3 regions of the Nonomuraea maheshkhaliensis genome follow, and region 2 is predicted to be linked to each of the others. Evidence: riboswitches for the same ligand, from Rfam matches in the RefSeq annotation. Region 2 holds a riboswitch; each other region holds the start of a gene.
What was found. A riboswitch is a leader RNA that binds a small molecule or an ion and turns the genes downstream of it on or off. The one in region 2 is predicted to bind S-adenosylmethionine.
Positions count from the first base shown of each region.

Region 1 (7,355 bases), on a different contig from region 2:
CCACGGCGGCGGGGCGCTTTTCGGGCCGGCGATCGTCACCGCCGGCGACCTCGTGTGTCAGCCGGGCCCGGCCACCGGCGGCCGAAGCCGGACGGGTCCGGCCGCGGGCCGGGCGGCCTCAGTCGGTCAGCCAGCCCTGCGGGCAGGCTGGCCGCGGGCCGGGCGGCCTCAGTCGGTCAGCCAGCCCTGCGGGCAGGCCATGAGCTGCGGGAGCAGCGCGTCGAGCACCGTGAGCCCGGTCTGCGAGTTGGGCAGGCAGATCGGCCCCTGCAGCTCACGCAGCAGGGGGATGTCGTTCAGCGACAGGGCGCTCCGCTCGGCGAAGGCCGGGACGGCCGGGGCGGTGGTGGCGGCGACGAGAGCCAGGGCGGCGACGCCGAAAATGCGCTTGCTGCGAGAAAGCATCCTCTTACTCCTTTGTACAGGCGGTGTGGTGGCACCACCCTTCCTCACTTGGAGTAGCCGAGCAATTGTGAAACGTAATGGCAGTCAAACAAAACAAGAGCGGCCCGGAAAAGCCCGGACCGCTCTTCGTTCTTACGACGAGAAAAGACCTAGAAGTCCATGTCGCCGCCGCCGGGCATGCCGGCCGGCGCAGCGGGGGTCTTCTCGGGCTTCTCGGCGATGACGGCCTCGGTGGTGAGGAAGAGCGCCGCGATGGAAGCGGCGTTCTGCAGCGCGGAGCGCGTCACCTTGGCCGGGTCGAGGATGCCCACCTCGAACATGTTGACGTAGTCGCCGGTCGCGGCGTTGAGGCCCTCACCCGGGGTGAGGTTGCGCACGCGCTCGACCACGACGCCGCCCTCAAGGCCGGCGTTGACCGCGATCTGCTTGAGCGGCTCCTCCAGCGCCTTCTTGACGATGGCGGCACCGGTGGCCTCGTCGCCCGTCAGCTCCAGCTTGTCGAACGCCTTGGCGCCGGCCTGCAGCAGGGCCACGCCACCGCCGGGGACGATGCCCTCCTCGACGGCCGCCTTGGCGTTGCGCACGGCGTCCTCGATGCGGTGCTTGCGCTCCTTGAGCTCGACCTCGGTCGCGGCGCCGGCCTTGATCACGGCCACGCCGCCGGCCAGCTTGGCCAGGCGCTCCTGCAGCTTCTCGCGGTCGTAGTCGGAGTCGGTGCGCTCGATCTCGGCGCGGATCTCGTTGACCCGGCCCGCGATCTGCTCGGCGTCACCGGCGCCGTCGACGATCGTGGTCTCGTCCTTGGTGACGACCACCTTGCGGGCGCGGCCCAGCAGGTCGAGGGTGGCGGTCTCGAGCTTGAGGCCGACCTCCTCGGCGATGACCTGACCGCCGGTCAGGATCGCGATGTCGTTGAGCATGGCCTTGCGGCGGTCGCCGAAGCCCGGGGCCTTGACCGCGACCGAGCGGAACAGGCCGCGGATCTTGTTGACGACCAGGGTGGCCAGGGCCTCGCCCTCGACGTCCTCGGCGATGATCAGCAGCGGCTTGCCGGACTGCACGACCTTGTCGAGCAGCGGCAGCAGGTCCTTGTTGGCCGAGACCTTGCTGTTGACGATCAGGATGTACGGGTCTTCGAGCACGGCCTCCATGCGGTCGGAGTCGGTCACGAAGTACATCGACGTCATGCCCTTGTCGAAGCGCATGCCCTCGGTGAGCTCAAGCTCAAGGCCGAAGGTGTTGCTCTCCTCGACGGTGATGACGCCTTCCTTGCCGACCTTGTCCATCGCCTCGGCGATGAGCGAGCCGATCTCGGGGTCGGCGGCGGAGATGGAGGCGGTGGAGGCGATCTGCTCCTTGGTCTCCACGTCCTTGGCCAGCTTGGAGAGCTCCTCGCTGACGCGCTCGACGGCCGCCTCGATGCCCTTCTTCAGGGCCATCGGGTTGGCGCCGGCGGCGACATTGCGCAGACCCTCGCGCACCAGCGCCTGGGCGAGCACGGTGGCGGTGGTGGTGCCGTCACCCGCGACGTCGTCGGTCTTCTTGGCGACTTCCTTGACCAGCTCGGCGCCGATCTTCTCCCAAGGGTCCTCGAGCTCGATCTCCTTGGCGATGGACACACCGTCGTTGGTGATCGTGGGAGCGCCCCACTTCTTCTCCAGCACGACGTTGCGGCCCTTGGGACCCAAGGTCACCTTGACGGCGTCGGCGAGCTGGTTCATACCGCGCTCGAGACCGCGCCGGGCGTCCTCGTCAAACGCGATCATCTTGGCTGCCATAAGGCTAGACCTCCCAGATACAGGGTGGCTTGTCGTGGACCGAGCCGACGCCCGCGACGGCATGGGCCCGCATCTCCGTTCGGCAGACCCCATCGTCTCGATCCGATGTTGGCACTCTGCTGCACAGAGTGCCAACGAACTGTTTAGCACTCTACCCTGCCGAGTGCAAGCGAACGCACCCGCGCCGGATGTTCCTCCCCAGGTCGGAAGTCAGTACGGCGAGCCGCCCGAAGCAGCTCGCCGCACGCGAGTCGACGATTGAGAGGTGACGGTTCGCACGGACTGCGCTGCCGTGCGAGCCCGCCCGGTGCATACCAGTTGACGTGACCTCAGACCGTGCGGACGGACTCCGCCTGCGGCCCCTTCTGGCCCTGCGTGATCTCGAACTCGACGCGCTGACCCTGTTCGAGAGAGCGGTACCCGTCCATCATGATCGCTGAGTAATGGACGAATACATCCTTACCACCGTCTACCGCGATGAAGCCGTAGCCCTTGTCCGCGTTGAACCACTTGACGGTGCCCTGCGCCACTTCCGACTCCTCTTACTGGTCTCTCAGATCTCGCCCATTCCTCCGCGAGGCCTGTAATCGCCTGACATAACTGAAAATCATGCAGACGATCGCCCTCGACCATACCTGTGGCACGGGGTTTGGCAACAGAGTCAATCTGCAAACCAGGTATTTCTTCGCAGCGAAGCTCGTACAACGTTGAATTAGCCCTGGAAAAGCAGAAGGCGCCCACAAGGGGCGCCTTCCACGATCGGGGATGCCGCGGCACTCAGCCGCCGGCGACCGCGGGGATGATGGAGATCTGCGTGCCCTCTGGGGCGGGAGTGTCGAGACCCTGGGCGAAACGGACGTCCTCTTCCCCAACATAAACGTTGACGAAACGTCGAATCTTGCCCGATTCATCCAGAATTCTCGCGCCGATGCCGGGGTAGTCGGAGTCCAGCTTGGCGAGCACGTCACGAAGAGTCGCGCCTTCGCCACTCACTTCGGCGTTGCCCCCGGTGTACGTGCGCAGAATGGTGGGAATCCGCACAGAAACGCTCATGGTAAATGTCGCCTTTCCTGGTTGTCAGACAGTCGCGCGGAACGCGTCGAGGGAGGGCCGGATCACGGCCGTGGGCGCGGCGTCGTCGCTGATGGCGTCGAGGGTCTTGAGCCCGTCGCCGGTGTTCAGCACCACGGTCTCGGCCTCGGGATCGAGCCTGCCGCTCTCGGCCAGCTTCTTCAGCACGCCGACGGTCACCCCGCCCGCGGTCTCGGCGAAGACCCCCTCGGTCGAGGCGAGCAGCTTGATGGCGGCCACGATCTCGGCGTCCGTGACGTCCTCGACGGCTCCTCCGGTGCGTCGTGCGATGTCCAGCACGTAGGGACCGTCGGCCGGGTTGCCGATGGCCAGTGACTTGGCGATGGTGTCGGGCTTGACCGGCTGGACGACGTCGTGACCGGCCTTGTACGCGGCCGACACCGGCGAGCAGCCTTCGGCCTGCGCCCCGAAGATCTTGTAGGGCGTGTCCTCGACCAGCCCCAGCCGGATCAGCTCCTTGAAGCCCTTGTCGATCTTGGTGAGCTGGGAGCCCGAGGCGATGGGGATGACGATCTGCTCGGGCAGCCGCCAGCCGAGTTGCTCGGCGATCTCGTACGCGAGCGTCTTGGAGCCCTCGGCGTAGTAGGGCCGCAGGTTGACGTTGACGAAGCCCCACTTGTCGCCCATGGGGTCGCCGATCAGCTCGGAGCAGAACCGGTTGACCTCGTCGTAGGTGCCGTCGATCGCGATCAGCCGGCCACCGAACACGCGGGCCATGGCGATCTTCGCGGCTTCGAGGTTGGCCGGGATGAACACGCACGCGTCGAGCCCGGCCCGCGCCGCGGCGGCGGTGACCGCGCCCGCGAGGTTGCCCGTGGAGGAGCAGGAGAGCGTGTGGAAACCGAAGTTGCGCGCCGCCTCGACGGCCATGGCGACCACGCGGTCCTTGAAGGAGTGGGTGGGGTTTCCCGAGTCGTCCTTCACGTACAGGGATTTGAGTCCCAGTGACTTGCCGAGGTTTCCGGCCTTGACCAATTTGGTCCAGCCGGGGTTCATATTCGGCTTTTCGGTCACGTCAGCCGGGACAGGGAGGAGCTTGCGGTAACGCCAGATGTTGGCCGGGCCGGACTCGATGTCCGCCCGGGTCACCGTGCCGAAGTCGTAGGCCGCCTCAAGCGGCCCGAAACACTCCAGACAGGCGAAGCTGGGACCCAGGGGGTAACGCGCGCCGCACTCGCGGCAGGACAGACCGACAGCAGGACCAAAGTCGAGCGACATGAAGCGAGGCCTTCCCTCATCTTCGCCCACGGCCACCTTGACCGCGAACCGGAATTGGCACCTAGTCCCGGTCGGCCTCGCCAGGTCGCGAGTCGAAAGCCGGGAGGGTTGCCGGGGCTTCGCAGGGCCGGTCCCTCCACCCCTCTGGATGAGCAATATGAAGTTGTTGAACTGGACTCTACCCGCTCAAGTGGCCGAAACTTCCACCCGTCTCACCATGTGGGACGGTTGGTCTCAGCGATAATCCTCGCCCAGGACGCCCTGCACGTACTTGCGCGCCTGGTGGATGCGGGACTTCGCGGTGCCGAGCGGAATGCCGAGCTGCTCGGCCACCTCGTTGTAGTCGAGCTGGACGATGTCGCGCAGCACCAGCGCCTGCGCCAGGTCGGGCTTGTCGGCCTCCAGCGCCTCCATCGCGTCGAGCAGGTCGAGCCGCGAGCCCGCGATCACGCTGACCCGCCGCACGTCCGGCTTCTGCATGGGCAGCTCGTCCGAGCTCTGCTCGGCCGCCCTGCGCTTGAGCGTCCGGTACGTCGTCCGCGCGCAGTTGGCGGTCACGATGTGCAGCCAGGTGCTGAACCTGGCCCGCCCCTCGAAGCGGCCGATGTTGCGCGCCACGGCCAGCAACGTATCTTGCGAGGCCTCTTCCGCATCCTGGTGATAGGGGAGGATTCGGGCGCAGTGGCGCAGCACGTCAGGCTCGATCCGCGCCAGGAGCTCGCCAAGTGCGCGATGGTCTCCTCCGGCCGCGGAGCGGGCGAGTTCCTCGGTTAGCTCATCAAGCGCCATAGATGGGATCCTATGTTTGTGATCGATGGGAGCCTAGTTGACTTCCTCGCCCCGCCGCACGCGAGATGGCGCGGTCCGCGCGTCAATCCCGCGACTCGTGACCGAGGATGTCCATGAACAGCGTCCTGCTCGCCTCCAACAGAGGCCCGGTCTCCTTCACCGTCTCCGACGACGGCGAGCTGACCATGCGGCGCGGCGGCGGCGGGCTCGTCTCGGGCCTGTCGGGCGTGGCCAAGGACGACGGCGTGCTGTGGGTCTGCGCCGCGCTGTCCGACGGCGACCGCAGCGCCGTGCGCCTGGCCTCCGGCGGCCGCATCGACCAGGCCGGCTACGACACGGGCCCGCTGCGCATGCTCGACATCGCGCCCGCCGTCTTCCACCGCGCCTACAACGCCGTGGCCAACTCCACCCTGTGGTTCGTCAACCACCTGCTCTACGACATCCCCAACACGCCCAACTTCGGCACGCGGTTCGAGCGCGAGTGGGAGTCCTACCGCGACTACAACGGGGCGTTCGCGCTGGCGCTGGCCGAGGAGGCCGGCCACGGCGCCCGCGTGATGGTGCAGGACTACCACCTTACGCTGGCCCCCGCCATGCTCCGCGCCGAGCGGCCCGACCTGCGCATCGCCCACTTCAGCCACACGCCGTGGGCGCCGCCCGAATACTTCTCCCTGCTGCCCGACGAGGTGGCGCGCGAGGTCCTGGAGGGCATCCTGGGGGCCGATCACGCCGGGTTCCTCACCGACAGATGGGCCCAGGCGTTCATGGACTGCTGCGAGCGCCTGCTGGGCGCCGAGGCCGACCGCGTCGGGCGCAGCGTCACCCACGACGGCCGCACGACCCGCATCGGGGTGCAGAGCCTCGGTGTGGACGGCTCGGCGCTGTGGGAGCGGGCCCGCGAGCCCGACGTCGAGTCCCACATGACCGCGCTCAGGGAGCAGGTGGGCGACCGCAGGCTGATCGTCCGCATCGACCGCACCGAGCTGTCGAAGAACATCGTCCGCGGCCTGATCGCCTACCGTGAGTTCCTGGCCGCCCATCCCGAGTGGCACGGCCGGGTCGTCCACCTCGCCTTCGCCTATCCCAGTCGGCACGACCTGCCCGAATACCGCGAATACACCGCTTCGGTGCAGCGCCGTGCCCAGGAGATCGAGGACGAGTACGCCACCGACGACTGGGACCCGCTGATACTCAACGTCAACGACGACTATCCGCGTTCGCTGGCCGCGTACCGGATGGCCGACGTGCTGCTCGTCAACCCCATCCGCGACGGCATGAACCTGGTCGCCAAGGAGGGGCCTGTCCTGTCCGAGCGGTGCGCGCTGGTGCTGTCGCGTGAGGCGGGGGCGGCGGCCGAGCTGGGGCAGCACGCGCTCCTGGTCAACCCGTACGACATCAGCGGCACCGCGGCGGCCCTGCACGACGCGCTGGTCATGCCTGAGGACGAGCGCCGCATGCGCCGCGACAAGCTGCACGCGGCCGCGACCGCCCTGCCGCCGCAGAAGTGGTTCGCCGCCCAGCTCGACGCCCTGACCTGAGCCGGCTCGGGGTTTTCGGCTGAGCCTGCTCCGCCGATTTTCGGCTGAGCCTGCTCGGCCCCCGGTTCCGAGCGGGCTCGGCGCGCTGACCTACCATGAGAGGGCGACGCCCCTCACCGATCAGGAGGCTGCCGGGTGAGCATGGTCTTACCGCCCATCCGGCTGATCAGAGATCGTCCGACCTGGCTCATCTACCTCCAGCTCGGCGCGTTCGCCACCTACATGTACGGCCTGAGCGCCGCCCTGCCGCTGCTCCGCGCCGACCTGCGCGTCCCGGCCACCGTCGCGGGCCTGCACGGCACCGCCATGGCCGTGGGCACGATCGTGGCCGGGCTGCTGCTGCCGGCGCTCACCCGCAGGTTCGGCCGGCGCGCGACCACCTGGATCGGTCTGGCCGGGATGAACGCCGGCCTGCTCGTGATCGTCCCCGCCGACGCCCTGCCCCTGACGATGCTCGGGTACGGCGTCTCCGGCGGGTTCAGCTCGATCATGCTCTACACCGCCATGGCCGCGCTCAGCGACCACCACGGCCCGG
Region 1 covers NZ_BAAAMU010000072.1:31,767-39,121, reverse strand. Annotated here, with positions in the region: gene ABFX54_RS36375 (hypothetical protein) at 169-405, opposite strand; gene groL (chaperonin GroEL) at 555-2,183, opposite strand; gene ABFX54_RS36365 (cold-shock protein) at 2,513-2,713, opposite strand; gene ABFX54_RS36360 (MoaD/ThiS family protein) at 2,961-3,236, opposite strand; gene thrC (threonine synthase) at 3,261-4,493, opposite strand; SAM riboswitch class I at 4,507-4,648, opposite strand; gene ABFX54_RS36350 (RNA polymerase sigma factor) at 4,728-5,282, opposite strand; gene ABFX54_RS36345 (alpha,alpha-trehalose-phosphate synthase (UDP-forming)) at 5,390-6,820, shown strand; gene ABFX54_RS36340 (MFS transporter) at 6,962-7,355, shown strand, end outside.
Region 1: another riboswitch for S-adenosylmethionine. It lies ahead of thrC (threonine synthase); the one in region 2 lies ahead of ABFX54_RS00305 (aminotransferase class V-fold PLP-dependent enzyme).

Region 2 (7,355 bases):
GGGTGAGCACGCCCACGCCCCTGGTGCGCGCGATGAAGATCTCGTTGTGCAGGATGAGGTTCTCGATGTCGGGGACGCGGCGGCGGGTCTCGGCGACGGCCTGGCTCACCCGGTCGAGCCAGCCGAGCGGCAGGTCCTCCTTGAGCCCGCCGACCCGGTTGAACATGTAGTGCATGCGCCCGCCGGAGATCTCCTCCATGACGGCCTGGATGCGTTCGCGCTCGTCGAAGGAGTAGAACAGCGGCGTCATCGCGCCCAGCTCCAGGGGATAGGAGCCGAGGAACATCAGGTGGTTGAGCACCCGGTTGAGCTCGGCCAGCAGTGTGCGCGCCCACACGGCCCTGACCGGCGGCTCCATGCCCAGCAGGCGCTCGGCGGCGAGCACCACGCCCAGCTCGTTCGCGAAGCCGGACAGCCAGTCGTGGCGGTTGGCCAGCATGATGATCTGACGGTAGTCACGCACCTCGAACAGCTTCTCCGCGCCCCGGTGCATGTAGCCGATGATCGGCTCGGCGGTGGCGATGCGCTCGCCGTCGAGGGTCAGCCGTAGCCTGAGCACCCCGTGGGTGGACGGGTGCTGCGGGCCGATGTTGAGGATCATGTCCTCGGTGGCCAGCTCTTTCGCGCCCGCGCCGATTCCGACCACTCGTTCCGTCATACGGCAATGCTGCCACCGTACCCGGACGTGATCCAGCGCGGGGGATGGTCAAGAGATGGTATGGAAACGCATCCCGAAGCCGGACATGGGGAGGAATACCGGTAACGGGGGGAGAAAACACCATGAAGAGAGTTCTTTTTGATGTCGCAGCTCTGATCGCACGAGTCGCCACCGGCGTGATCTTCCTCGCGCACGGCTGGCAGAAGTGGCAGGGCGGGCTCAGCGCCGCTTCCGAGGGTTTCCGGGAGATGGGCATCCCGATGCCGGTGATGGCGGCCGGATTCTCGACCATTGTCGAGACCGTCGGCGGCGTCTTCCTGATCCTCGGGCTGCTGGTGCGTCCGGTGGCGTTGCTGCTGCTGATCAACATGATCGGCGCGATCGTGTTCGTGCACGGGAGCCACGGCGTGCTGTCGGCGAACAACGGCTGGGAGCTGCCGGGGGCGCTCGGCGCGCTGTGCCTGCTGTTCCTCGCCCTGGGTGGCGGGCGCATCGGGCTGGACGCCATCTTCACCTCGGTCCTCCACAGGCGCGGGGAGCGGCGGGTGGCCGAGGAGGAACTGGCCGCGCACGCCCCGAGCAGGGGAGACGCGGGCATGGCGGCGGGCACGGCCGCGGGTACCGCAGCGGGCACGACCGCCACGGGAACGGCTCAGGCCGGTCGCACCGGCGGGCCCATGACGCCCGCCGATCGGGACGTCCCGGCAGACCGCCCGGAGGTGCCCAGGCAGCCGGCCGCGCCCGACACGACCCGCTCGACCGGCCCGACCGGCTCCGGGAGGTTCAACGACGACGACATGAGGGAGATCGACGCGCTCGTCTCCGACGAGCCGCCGCAGCACCACAAGCCGCCGAACCGCTGACCTCCGGGCTCAGCGGCGGGAGACGAGGTCCCGCACGGCCTCGATCAGCCGGTCCACGTGCTCCTGCGTGCTCCCGATGCCGATCGAGGCCCGCACCGCCGAGCCGGTGTCGTCCGCGCAGTCGCCGTCGGGGGCCCCGTCGGAGGCCCCGTCGGAGGCGCTGTTGGACGTGCCCAGCAGGTGCCGGACGAACGGGTGCGCGCAGAACTTGCCGTCGCGCACCCCGATGCCGTACTCGCCGGACAGCGCCTCGGCCACCTCGCGCGCCGTGTACCCGGCCACGGTGAACGACACGATGCCCACGCGCGGGTGGTCGTCCCCCCACAGGGACAGCTCACGTACGCCCTCGATCGAAGCCAGCCCCGAGCGCAGCCGCGCGATCAGCCGCTCCTCCTCCCGCACCAGCGCGGTCCAGCCGGTCGCGGTCAGCGCGTCGCAGGCGGCGGCCAGGGCGATGGCGCCGAGCACGTTCGGGGTGCCCGCCTCGTGCCTGGGCTCGGGGTCGTCGTGCCACTCCACGCTCTCCCCGACCGAGCGCACCGCGCCCCCGCCCCTGAGGTACGGCTCACCCTCGGCCAGCCAGTCCCTGCGCCCGACGAGCGCGCCGGCCCCGAAGGGCGCGTACAGCTTGTGCCCGGAGAAGGCGACGTAGTCCAGGTCGAGCGCGGTCAGGTTGAGCCGCCGATGCGGTACGAGCTGCGCCGCGTCCACCAGGATCCTGGCCCCGTGCCGATGCGCGATGTGCGCCAGCGCGGCGATCGGCCACAGTTCGCCGGTGACGTTGGAGGCGGCGGTGACGACCAGCAGCTTGGGCCCCTCGATCGCGGCCAGCGCCTCGTCGGCGGCGCGCACGGCCTCGCCGGGGAAGGCGGGCGGCGCCAGCCGCACGGCGTGCCGCCAGGGCAGCAGGGAGGCGTGGTGCTCGGTGTCGAAGACCACCGTGGTGGTGCCTTCGGGCAGGCAGCCGGCCAGCAGGTTCGTGGCGTCGGTGGTGTTGCGGGTGAAGATCACGGAGTCGTCGGGGCGGGCGCCGACGAAGGCCCTGACCGTGTGGCGGGCCTGTTCGTACCGGGCGGTGGTGAGCTGGGAGGCGTAGCCGGCGCCGCGGTGGACGCTGGAGTAGGCCGGGAGCGCGGCGGTGACGGCGGCGCTGACCGGCTCAAGACAGGGCGCGCTGGCCGCGTAGTCCAGGTTGGCGTACCCCACCAGCCTGCCGCCCTTGACCGGCACCTCCAGGTCGGCGCCCAGCACGGCGGGAATGGGCCGGCTCGTCGCGGAGGCGGGGGCGGCCTCGGGCGTACGGGCGGAGTTGAAGATCGTCAGAGTGGACACAGGGGTACCTCCTGAAGGGCCATCGGACCCCTGGAAGCAGCCACGGAGCCCGCGCTTGCCCGCCACACCTCGTGACGGACCAGGTCTTCACCCGGGGCACCCCGCCGCGGACGCGAGGGTTGCCGGCCAGCTAGCCGGGGCTTGTCGCTGGCACTCATGACCTACGAGGGGAACTATAACCGACACCCCGGCATGAATCGCAACCCCGCGAACTAATGCTCGGCTCGGCTCGTTGCTACCGGGAAACCCCATCAACCCCCGAGTCATGGAGGTACCCGATGCTGGACTGGGTGGCCGATCCGAATATCTGGATCGGCTTCTTCACCCTGGTCGCCCTGGAGATCGTGCTGGGGATCGACAACATCATTTTCATCTCCATCCTCGCCGGGAAGCTGCCCGCCGAGCAGCGCGACAGGGCCCGTGTGCTCGGTCTGGCGGCGGCTCTGCTCAGCCGGCTGCTTCTGCTGTTCGGCCTGTCATGGGTGGTTCAGCTCACGCAGCCGCTGTTCACGGTGCTAGGTCAGGAAATTTCGGGACGCGACCTCATCCTGCTGCTCGGCGGGTTGTTCCTGCTGGGCAAGAGCGTCACCGAGATCCACCACAGCATGGAGGCCCCGGCCGGCAAGGACGGCAAGCAGGCCGCCGCCGTCTCCTTCACGTCGGTGATCGTGCAGATCATGGTGCTGGACGTGGTGTTCTCACTGGACTCCGTGATCACCGCCGTCGGCATGGTGGACGAGCTGGGCGTGATGATCGCGGCGGTCGTGGTGGCCGTGGTGGTGATGCTGTTCGCCTCCGGGCCGATCAGCCGGTTCGTGGACGCGCATCCGACCATCAAGATGCTGGCGCTGTCGTTCCTGGTGCTGATCGGGGTGGTGCTCGTCGCCGAGGGCCTCGACCAGCACATCCCGAAGGGTTACATCTACTTCGCGATGGCGTTCTCGGTCGTCGTGGAGCTGCTCAACATCCGGGTGCGCAGCAGGCACACCAGGAGGCGGCAGGCCGTCCAGGAAGGAGAAACCCCATCCTAAGATGAAATAGTGGGCTTTGATCCTTGGAATCCGGATTTCGTGGCGTACCCGTACCGCGTGTACGACGAGTTGAGGCGCGAGGCGCCCGTCACCTACTTCGAGCCGACGGGCCAGTGGCTCATCGCGCGGCACGCCGACGTCAACGCGCTGCTCAGAGACCGCCGGCTGGGCCGCTCCTACCTGCACGTGGCCACCCACGAGGAGTTCGGCAGGCCGGCGGAGCCGGAGTTCCAGGAGCCGTTCTGGCGGGTGATCAGAGCGGGCATGCTCGACGTGGAGCCGCCGGTGCACACGAGGCTGCGCCGGCTGGTCTCCAGGGCGTTCACGCCGCGCATGGTCGACTCGCTGCGCCCCCGCGTCCGTGCCATCGCGGGGGACCTGGTGGCGGCGTATGTAGACAAGGGCGGCGGTGACCTGATCGCCGAGGTGGCCGAGCCGCTCCCGGTGACCGTCATCGCGGAGATGCTCGGCATCCCCGACCAGGACCGCCACCTGCTGCGCCCCTGGTCGGCCGACATCTGCGGCATGTATGAGCTCAACCCCGCCCCCGAGGCCCAGCACACCGCGGTGCGCGCGGCGTCGGAGTTCGCCGGTTACCTCAAGGCCCTGGCCGCCGAACGCCGCCGCGCCCCGGGCGAGGACCTGATCTCGGCGCTCACCCAGATCGAGGAGCTGACCGAGGACGAGCTGGTCGGCACCTGCGTCCTGCTGCTCAACGCCGGCCACGAGGCCACCGTGAACGTGACGGGCAACGGCTGGTGGTCGCTGTTCAGGAACCCCGGCGAGCTGGCCAGGCTGCGCGCGGACCGGTCCCTGCTGCCCACCGCCGTCGAGGAGCTGATGCGCTGGGACACGCCGTTGCAGATGTTCGAGCGCTGGGTGCTGGAGGACATCGAGGTGCACGGTGTACGGATCCCGCGCGGCTCGGAGGTGGCGCTGCTGTTCGGCTCGGCGAACCGGGACCAGGACGTGTTCGAGGACCCGGACCGGCTCGACGTGGGTCGTGCCGACAATCCGCACATCTCGTTCGGCGCGGGCATCCACTTCTGCCTGGGCGCGCCGCTGGCCAGGATCGAGCTGGCGGAGTCGTTCGGCGCGCTGCTGGACCGGGCGGCCACGCTGGAGCTGCGCGAGGAGCCGGCGTGGAAGCCCGGCTACATCATTCGCGGCCTGCGAAGCCTCGACCTCACCGCCACCGCCTGAGAGCGGCGCTTACGCTCACCGCTGCTGGCTGAGCCAGCCGAAGCCGCCGAGCCCCGAAGGATCGATCAGCTCGCCCTCCTCCGAGGCCCGCGCCAGCGCCCTGAGATAGCCGCGCGGATCGACCCGGGCCAGGTCGAGCGGCGGACGCGCGCCGGTGACCCCCAGCTCGCGCAGCGCCGCGCGCTGTGTGGACAAGGTTGTGGATATCGCACCGGCCCTGATCCCGGCCGCCGCGCACGCGTCGAGGGCGACATGTGCGGTGATGTCGCAGGTCCCGTCGGGTACGGGGGTGACGACCGCGCCGTCGCGGTACCCGGTCAGCGTGCCGCACAACGGCCGGTTGTCCACAGGGTGTGCATAATCGATGGCTATCGCCCGGCCTCTGCGGAGACGTACCAGGACCGAGGCCCATGCCTCGTCGCGGGGGAGGCCGATCTCGGCCCGCGAGCCCACGCGGGTCAGCGGCCACCACCGCTCCAGCCAGGCCCGGTCGGCCGGGCGCAGCGGCCCGCCGAGCCGCTCCTCGCCCGTGCGCACGTCGACCAGGATGAGGCGCGGCCCTTCAGCGGTCTGCTCGGCCACGTCGAGCGGCACGTTGTCCAGCCACTCGTTGGCGATGGCCAGCCCCACGATGCCGTTGGGCACCTCGCCGGACCAGCGGACGCGCCCGGGCAGGTCGGGCGGCCTGGGGGACAGGTCGACCGCCGTGATCCGCAGCCGATCGCGCAACGCGGGCGGCGCCGACTCCAGGACCTGGGCGACCAGCACGCCCTCGCCCGCGCCGATGTCGACCAGGTCGAGCACGTCGGGCTTGCCCAGCTCGGCGTCCACTTCCGCGAGCAGCGCCAGCACGGCTCCGGCGAAGGCGGCCGAGGCGCTGACCGAGGTGCGGAAGTGGCCCGACGGGCGTTCGCGGAGGTAGAAACCCTCCTCGCCGTACAGCGCGCGCTCGGTGGCGACGCGCCAGGTGAGCCACATGTTCTGGACTATCTCATGACTCGCGACGGGCACGCACTGTCATCATATGACTACTCAATGTCTCCGACTTGCGGTAGCGTTTACCCATTGTCATCGAGTGATCGCGTTGCGCCATCCCCTACCGGCGGAGCGGATCGCTCCCCGAGCACTCGCGGCGCGAAGCCGCGAAACTGAGAGGAGCCCTCATGCTGAAGAAGGTCCTGGTCGTCGCAGGTGCCGCCGCCATGCTGTCGATGGCCGCCCCGGCCCACGCCGACATCACCAACGGCGCCGGCGGTGTGCTCTCCGGCAACCAGGTGCACCTGCCGATCACCGCCCCGATCAACATCTGCGGCAACGCCATCGCGGTCATCGGCCTCGCCGTGGCGGGCTGCAAGGGCGGGGCCAACGCGTACGCGCCGAGCCACCACTGACAGCGGCGAACCCGGGCCGGCGCAGGCCGGCCCGGGTTCGTGTCCCCAACTGGTCAGTCGGCGGATGACCAGCCGGCGCACCTCCAAGGGGTCGCGATGTGCGGGCGTCAGGTTCCGGCAAGGGACGTGGCGCCCGCTTTCATGCGGTGACCCCTCTCCTCATCTCTTCCGACAGGGGGTGCGTTCTTTGTGTGCCCTTGTCGCTTTTGTCGTTAACTCAACGCGCGGCAAAGCACTCGTCACGCTGGCACTCTCGCAAGGCCGTTACGCTGGTCGGCGGTGCCATTACGACAGGGGTGAGACGTCATGGACGCAGGGGATCGCCCGGCCCGGCTGACTGTCGGCGTGCTGGGGGCGGGCAAGGTCGGCTCGGCTCTCGGTGCCGCGCTGGCGCAGGCGGGGCACCGCGTGGTGGCCGCCAGCGGAGTGTCCGACACCTCCCAGCGGTGGGCGGCCGAGCGGCTCGGTCTCTCGCCGTCCAGGCCGGACGAGGTGGTGGCCGCGGCCCAGCTCATCCTGCTCACCGTGCCGGACGACCCGCTGCCCGGCCTGGTCAGCGGGCTGGCCAGCACGGGCGCCGACCTCCAGGGCAAGATGCTGGTGCACACCAGCGGGGCGTACGGGCTGTCGGTGCTCGACCCCGCGGCCGAGGCGGGCGCGCTGCCCCTCGCCCTGCACCCCGTGATGACCTTCACCGGCAGGGACGACGACCTCAACAAGCTCACCGGCATCTCGTACGGCGTCACCGCGCCCGACGTGCTGCGGCCGGTGGCCGAGGCGCTGGTGATCGAGATGGGCGGCGAGCCGGTGTGGATCGCCGACTCCGACCGCCCGCTCTACCACGCGGCCCTGGCCGGAGCCGCCAACCACATGGTCA
Region 2 covers NZ_BAAAMU010000001.1:58,616-65,970, forward strand. Annotated here, with positions in the region: gene ABFX54_RS00295 (NADH-quinone oxidoreductase subunit D) at 1-658, opposite strand, end outside; gene ABFX54_RS00300 (DoxX family protein) at 781-1,521, shown strand; gene ABFX54_RS00305 (aminotransferase class V-fold PLP-dependent enzyme) at 1,531-2,853, opposite strand; SAM riboswitch class IV at 2,900-3,015, opposite strand; gene ABFX54_RS00310 (TerC family protein) at 3,132-3,884, shown strand; gene ABFX54_RS00315 (cytochrome P450) at 3,894-5,087, shown strand; gene ABFX54_RS00320 (SAM-dependent methyltransferase) at 5,103-6,065, opposite strand; gene ABFX54_RS00325 (chaplin family protein) at 6,251-6,478, shown strand; gene ABFX54_RS00330 (Rossmann-like and DUF2520 domain-containing protein) at 6,785-7,355, shown strand, end outside.

Region 3 (7,355 bases), on a different contig from region 2:
CGAGATCGATCCCAGCCTCGCTGAGCACGCCGTCGATGAACTCGCACAGCTCTTCTCTTTCGATCGTGTCGTAGTCGTGATCGTCATGGGCGCCGTCGACGTCGTTGAGCCCTTCGACCGCCCGTTGGATCGCTGCGAAGACCTCTCCATCGGAAGGAGCGTCAAAGCCCCGTACCTCATGCTCGAAGGCCGTGAGGACGTGCTCGGTCGCCACCACCAAAGGCTCTGGATACAACGCGGAGAAGTTCGAGTCCTCGACACTCCTCAGGCCGGCGGCACGCTCAGCGAGCTCCTCGGCGACGTGCTCGCGCCAGATATCTGTTGGTCTTTTCGCCACTGCGTGATGGTATGACCAGACCCTCGCCGGCTGACAGCCTGAGATGCGAGGGCAGCGACGGACAGCCGCTTGCACGTCGAGTACCCGCCGCACAAGAGAAGGCCCGCCGGCGCGACGACGCTCGGCGGACCTTCCCGTACCCGGATCAGGCGTGAATGTGCTCGGCGGCCTTCGCCCGGAACGCCTCGGTGGAGGCGGGCGATGAGCGGGCCGTGCTCACCCGGGACGGGTCCCGACGCGCTCAAGAGATACTCAGGCTGAGAAGCTCCGGGCCCGATCTGCGGAGTAGGACAGGCACTTCGCAACCTAATGTCGTCGTAGCACATCGATGGAAAAGGTGGCCAATGTACACCGGCATCGGAACGCGCCATGTCCGCACCAACTCTGTGGTCCTCATGGCGTTTTTCGCGCTGGCGGCGTGTGGCCACACCGAGCCGCCGGATCCCAAGCTGAACCTCTTCGGCGAGTACGTGAGGTCTCCCAATGTCAAGAACGACCGCTTCGGCGGGGGCGGCACCAGCGAAGACCGCATGGCGAACTTCGCCGCCTACTACACGGCCGAGCAGCTGCAGTCTCGGCTGCTGTCCGCTTTTCCCTGCACCACAGGCCCGAATGCCTCTCAGGCCGCTGATCATTTCAACACCAGCTGCGACCTGAACGACAAGGTCCGCGCCGCCGTACAGAGCGCTGGTGGCAACGTCAGCACAATCCACGGGCGGGTCCTGCTGGTCAAGCACCCGGACGGATCTCTTGAACTGTTGACGCTCTTCGTGGCCAACGGGAAACTGATCGACGCCACCGGCCGAACCTATGCTGGTCTTGACGACTTCCGCGCGAACAACGACCTGCTCAGCTCGGACGACGTCATTCTGGCACCGCGCAACATCACCGCCGTGCCGGGCGAGGGCGAGATCGTCACGGTGTGGGGTAAGGAGTAGCGCCGGCGCGCTCAGCCGCGGGCCGGTTACAGCACTCCCGCGTCCCGCGCTGTCCACACCGAGGGGATCAGAGGGCGGTAGCCCAGTTCGTGACGGATGCGAGTCGTCGACATCACGCCGTGCCACGGATCCGGGGCATCCTTGTCGTAGGTTTCCTGCGGCACCGGCAGCCCCTGGAACAGGATGAGGTCGACCATGGTGACCGGGGCATCGTCGGCGATGTTGTAGACGCCGTGTGCCCCGGGCGCGTACAGCAGCCGCCGCAGTCCTTGCGCCACATCCATGTGGTGGCCCATGTGCAGGCGCTGCATGGCGGGCCACTTCAGCACCCACTCCATCACATCGTCCAGATGCGGGTCCCCGTCGCCGTACACGAACGGCAACCGTCCGATGCGGAGGTCATCGAGGCCGTCCAACGCCATGAGCGCACGCTCGGCCTCCCATTTGGACTCGGGGTAGGCGCCCCACAACTGACCGCCCGGCACCGGCTCGTCGCTCTCGACCAGCGCCCTGCCCCGCCCCTTGCCGTACACGAGACCGGTGCTTACCTGCACGAACCGCCGCACGCCTGAAGCCACCGCGGCCCGGCCGAGCTCGATGGCCGCGTCCCGGTTGACCGCCCGCGCCTCCTCATCCGGTACCCCGCGGAACGCGGCGGCGACGTTCACCACCGCGTCCACGCCGGCCGTCGCCTTGCCGAGCACCTCCGTGTCACGCAGATCGCCGACCAGCACCTGGGCGCCGAGTTCCGCGAACCGCTCGCCGCGCGCCGCGTCCCGTACCAGGACCCGTACCTGGTCGCCGGGTGCCGCGCTCTGCAACAGCCGCGGCACGAACCGCCGCCCGACCTGGCCCGTCGCTCCTGTCACCAAAGTCAGCATGGCCGCCTCCTCATCGTCGTAGCCACCTTTGAAGCGTGTGGGAAGGACGGGATCGGCGGGAGAGACGCGGTCATCCAGGGATCGGCGCTCCCTGGATACATGGCCGGGAGCAGGGCATCCTCGAACAGTGGACCGTACCGAACTCGCCGACTTCCTGCGCCGGGCCCGCACCCGGCTGGCCCCCTCCGACGTGGGCCTGAACGCGGGTCCGCGGCGCCGCACCCCGGGCCTGCGCCGCGAGGAGGTGGCGCAGCTCACCGGGATGTCCACTGACTACTACACGCGGCTGGAACAGCGCCGCGGCTCCCACCCGTCGCGGCAGATGCTCACCGCTCTCGCCCGCGCCCTGCGGCTCACGGACGTGGAGCGCGACCACCTGTTCCACCTGGCGGGCGAGGAGCCGCCCCGGCCCGGCGACTCCTCAGAGCACGTCCGCCCGGGGCTGCTGCTGATCCTGGACCGGCTGCACGACCTCCCGGCGTCGGTGCTGACCGACTGGGGTCAGATGCTCGCACAGAACACCATGTCGGTGGCCCTGACCGGCGGCCATGTAGGGACGAACCTGATCCGCCGCTGGTTCATGGTGCCGGGCGCACGGGACCTGGCCCCGCCCGAGAACCACGAGGAGCATGCCCGCGCACACGTAGCGACCCTGCGTGCGGTCACTGCGGCACGCCCCCACGACCCGGGCCCCGCCGCCCTCGTGGCCGAGCTCCGCGCCGCGTCGAATGAGTTCGAGGGACTCTGGGAGTCGCATGACGTCGTGGTACGCCGCCCGTCGCCGAAGCGTTTCCTGCACCCCGTGGTCGGTGTCCTCGACCTCGACTGCGAGGTACTGGTCAGCGATGGCCACAGCCAGCAGCTCGTCGTGCACTCGGCGCGGCCGGGCACCGAGACATACCAGCGGCTCGAACTACTGCGGGTCGTCGGCCTCCAGAACCTGACCCCCAGCTCCTAGGAGAGGCATGGCGCCGGACCGATGCCCGCTCGTGCGGCGTGACGGCCGTACATCACCGCTGACCTCGGACGACGTCACGGACCAGGGCAGTCCGTCTGCCTGAGGCGGAGGGTCGTCATGCTTCGCGGGCTGGACTCCGTCGTCGGTCCGTACGTGGACGCTCTGCGAGGTCATGAGCGAGATCGATCAGATGAGGCAGGCGCAAGGTCCGGCCGCCGCTTCCAGGCAGCGGAACGTGCAAGGGCTCGGTCCAGTCGGCTGGAATCGCCGCCGGCCCGTATACGGCGCCGGCGAGGCCTCCGGTGACCGCGGCGACGGTGTCGGTGTCGCCGCCCAGGTCGATCGCAGCGCGGATGGCATCCGCAAAGCTGCGGGTGGTACGCAGTGCCCACACGGCTGAGCCGAGACAGGGCCAGACAGCGCCGTTGAATTCGGTGGCGTGATCGGGATGCCAACCGGTTGCGAGGACGGCGGCGTAGCGCTGACGATGGCCGGATCGGACAGCGGCGAGGATCTGTGGGAGCTCGTCCAAGGGGTTCGCCCCCTTCATGGCGACACGTATCAGGTCGTGAAAGATCGCGGTGCCTTCCCATGCCGCCGGATCGCCGTGGGTGAGGGCGGCGATATGCCGGGCGGCATCCATGGTGACCTGCCGGCCGTCGCGGGCGAAGTACACCGCCGATGGGGTGGCCCGCATCAGTGCGCCGTTGCCGGTGGCTCGGTGGCTGCTCTGGTGGTGGGCGGTGGCGGCCCGGTCCCAGGGCAGTCCTCGGGTCAGTACGTCTTCGGTCTGTAGCCCGATGTCCTTGGGGTCATCGGCCGCCCATCGCTGGAAGCGGGCGAAGATGTCCGGTAGGTCTGGGCCGCCGTGCTCCAGCAGCGACTCGGCCACATGTATGGCCATCTGAGTATCGTCAGTGGCTTCCCCGGCATCCCAGCCGCCGCCCCCGTTCATTTCGCCGCCGGCACCCGGTAGCGGGAAGCGGGAGGAGAACGCGCCCGCCGGCCCGAACTCGAATGGCGCACCCAGCGCGTCGCCTACAGCAGAGCCGACGACCGCACCAACGGCCCGCTGCCCAACATTCACTACGGCAGGCTACCGAGCTGATCGAAGGAGAGAACAGGAGCGGGATCGCCGGCGTGTGCGTCGCGCGAGAAACACCGATCGCGGCCTGGAGCCGGGCCTGACCAACCGCAAGATGCATTTGGCCATTGACACCGAGTCGGTGCCTCCCCGCGTCCAATTGGCTAGCCTTCGCCGGTGAGCTTCGCCAACTTCGCCCGTAGGGTACGTGACCCTGACTTGCCCTACCGATGGCGGCTGTCGGCGTTCCGGTCCTGCGTGCAGTTGTATCGGCCGCTGGGATTCGAGGCGACGCTGCATTTCCTCGAATTCCAGGCCGGGCAGTTTCAATACGATGAGGCGGCACTTCCTCAGGCGCTGGACGCTGTCGAGGCCAGCCGCGCTGCCTGGCATGCCGAGCTCCACGCTCACGCGATAAGACGTCGGGAGGCCAAAATGCGAGGCCGGCGATCTCCGCGTGCAGAGGAACCAAATCCCAACCTTCAGGTTCGCTGGTACTGGTACGGCAATCCCCGGACGGCCGCATTGCTCGCATTGCGGTTTTGGCGCCGCCGACGTTTCCGTCGTCTGCTGCCCTCCTCTGACCCCGTTCTCCTGGAGATCACCATGTGCGTCAGCGAGTGCCTGGACTTCGGCGCCGACCTCACGGAAGCGCAACGCGACCTCCTCGCCGTCCGATTAAGCGAGATTAAGCAACGCCTGCACTCGGCGGATCTCCTGCTCGTCGTCCGGCACATCGAGGTGGCATCGGGTTTGAGGTAGCTCGAAGCGGCGAGAGATCGAATAGTGCGGTTGAGGCGGTGGGTTTCGGGTGCCCACCGACCAGCACGCCCAATTGGCAGAGAAACCCCGGCTGGTACTGTCCGGTCGCCGGGGAAGACGCCCGAACTACTCGGCGTTCGCGTTCGCGTTCGAGAGGCGAGCACGCAGCGCCTGCTTGACGGTCGGCCACTCAGCAGCGATCACAGAGAACATGGCCGAGTCTCGCAACAACCCCGCTTCGCCAGGCGCCCAGGAGGGCGACCAACTGCGCAGCACGCCCTCGAAGCACGCGCCGAGGTTCTCGATCGCACGGCGCGACCGCTGGTTGCGGGCGTCCGTCTTCAGGTCGACGCGGGCCACGCCCAATGTCTCAAACGCATACGCGAAAAGGAGCAGCTTCGCCTCGACATTGATTCCGGTGCCCTGTGCCGATGCCGCAAGCCATGTCCAACCGACCTCGATGGCACGCAAATCCTGCCGATCCGGCCACGTTCGTGGGTTCCAGAACGCCGTGCATCCCACTGCCATGTCGTCCCGCACCCGAACCTGCGCGAAAGGAGTCAACCCGTCGCTCCCACGAGCGAACTGAGCCGCAAGGTACGCCTCCACCTCAGCGGCGCGGGGAACCAAGGTGAAATCGTAAGAGGAACGGTCCTCTTCCGCGGCCCGCCTTAGATCCGACGCGTGGCTCATCGCGAGCGGCTCCAGCCGAACGAGCGATCCATGCAGCACGGGAACATCAAGCCTCAGGCTCATCAAGCCCTCCTCATCGTTCCTGGCGTTGGCACCTTTCCCTTTCTTCGGGCAGGTTGCCGGACCGTCGCTGGGCCAGGTCCCTCGGATCCTCTGGATGAATCTCGAAGCAGAGATCATGCCCCGATGCGAGGACGGCGTCAAACGTGATTCGGCGGGCGCACCCTTACCCCGCAGGAAGCTCACATCAGTCCGACCATGCCTCCGGCGGGGAACTCCGGCTCCGGGATTTCCTACGGGTGGCGTGGACGGGATGTGGCGTCACGACGCGATAATCGAATGAGTCCGGATGGGGATGGCGAGTACCGTTCGAGGATGCGGCGGTGCGGGGAATGCGGCCAGTGGGAACCCGCCGGAGCACCTGACTGTGAGCGATGCGCAGGGGTCGTCGACGAGATCGTCGAAGCGGGATGGCGGGAGTTCGTCACGCGCGAGTTCGGGACCTTGGCCGCCCTGGACGAGCGCGCCGTGGCCGAGATGGTGATCGACGAGCCCGACAGGCACCTGTGGCGGGTGGTGGACGCCGCCTACGACCGGCTCACCTGCACCGAGTGTGGCAGCAGGTTGAGCCGGGGGCCGGCCGGCTGCACCGCCTGCGACCTGGCGAACGGGTTCCGGTACGTCGCCGTCGAGATCGACCGGCCCGGCGTTCCGCCAGGCAACGAGCACGCGCTACGGGTCAATGTGTCGGTGGTGCGCAGGCCGTCCGGAATTTCGTGGCGTGAGGTAGTGGCCCGGCGGCTCCTCCTCCCCTTTCTCCTCGACGGACACCTGCCCACGATCAGGCAGGCGCAGGCGGCACGGGCTCTCCTCAACCAAGGGGGCACGGCCGAGGAACTAGCGGAGCATCTCAACCTTGCCTGGGGTGACGACCACCGCTAGCTACGGCCAGCCGTGCGGAAACGATCAGCTGCCAGTCGTGATCGCCGTGCCAAGAAAGGGCAGTCAACGGGAGTCGGTTACGGTCAAGAGCGAACTCCGCGTCGAGCAAAGCTCCCCGGAACCCGAGGTCCACGGAGGCCACCAGTCCGCCCCACCGCGGCCCCGTGCGCTCGCTTCGTGTAACCCACGTGGCGCTCACAGCTATTTCACCTGCGTACGGCTCTATGTGTGCAGGTGAGGAGCGCTCATGCCCGAGTACCGTTTCAACTGTCCTCCCGGCTGGCCTGTCCCGCCTCGCGGATGGAAGCCGCCGCAGGGATGGAAGCCGGACCCGTCGTGGCCTCCCGCTCCAGCCGGCTGGGAGTTCTGGGTTCTGGAGGAGGCACCGGCCGCGAGCGTACGGCAGCAACCGGAACGCAAGGGCGGCGGCCTCGTTCAGGTTCGACACGCACGCACTGATCTTCAGCGAGGACGCGGTGGAGCTGGAAGCCCGGCTGCACGCGGAGCTGGGCGATCGGCGGCTCAACAAGGTGAACCTGCGCCGTGAGTTCTTCCACGCCACGCCGGCCGAGGTACGAGACCTGCTGCAGAAGATCGCTGGACAGCATCTGCTGGAGTACCGCGACACGGCCGAGGCTCTCGAATGGCGGCAGTCGGTTGGAGCGTTGCAGAACTCTTCGCCGACATAGCCTCACCGGAAGTCAGCGGATGGGAGGCCGGCGGACGTATGGTGGCGTGCCGGCCAGGGCGGTCAAGCTGG
Region 3 covers NZ_BAAAMU010000103.1:18,946-26,300, forward strand. Annotated here, with positions in the region: gene ABFX54_RS42705 (hypothetical protein) at 1-337, opposite strand, end outside; gene ABFX54_RS42710 (hypothetical protein) at 682-1,275, shown strand; gene ABFX54_RS42715 (NAD-dependent epimerase/dehydratase family protein) at 1,302-2,156, opposite strand; gene ABFX54_RS42720 (helix-turn-helix transcriptional regulator) at 2,284-3,114, shown strand; gene ABFX54_RS42725 (ADP-ribosylglycohydrolase family protein) at 3,230-4,201, opposite strand; gene ABFX54_RS42730 (hypothetical protein) at 4,376-4,960, shown strand; gene ABFX54_RS42735 (GNAT family N-acetyltransferase) at 5,087-5,716, opposite strand; SAM riboswitch class I at 5,724-5,817, opposite strand; gene ABFX54_RS42740 (hypothetical protein) at 6,029-6,595, shown strand; gene ABFX54_RS42745 (GIY-YIG nuclease family protein) at 6,820-7,284, shown strand.
Region 3: another riboswitch for S-adenosylmethionine. It lies ahead of ABFX54_RS42735 (GNAT family N-acetyltransferase); the one in region 2 lies ahead of ABFX54_RS00305 (aminotransferase class V-fold PLP-dependent enzyme).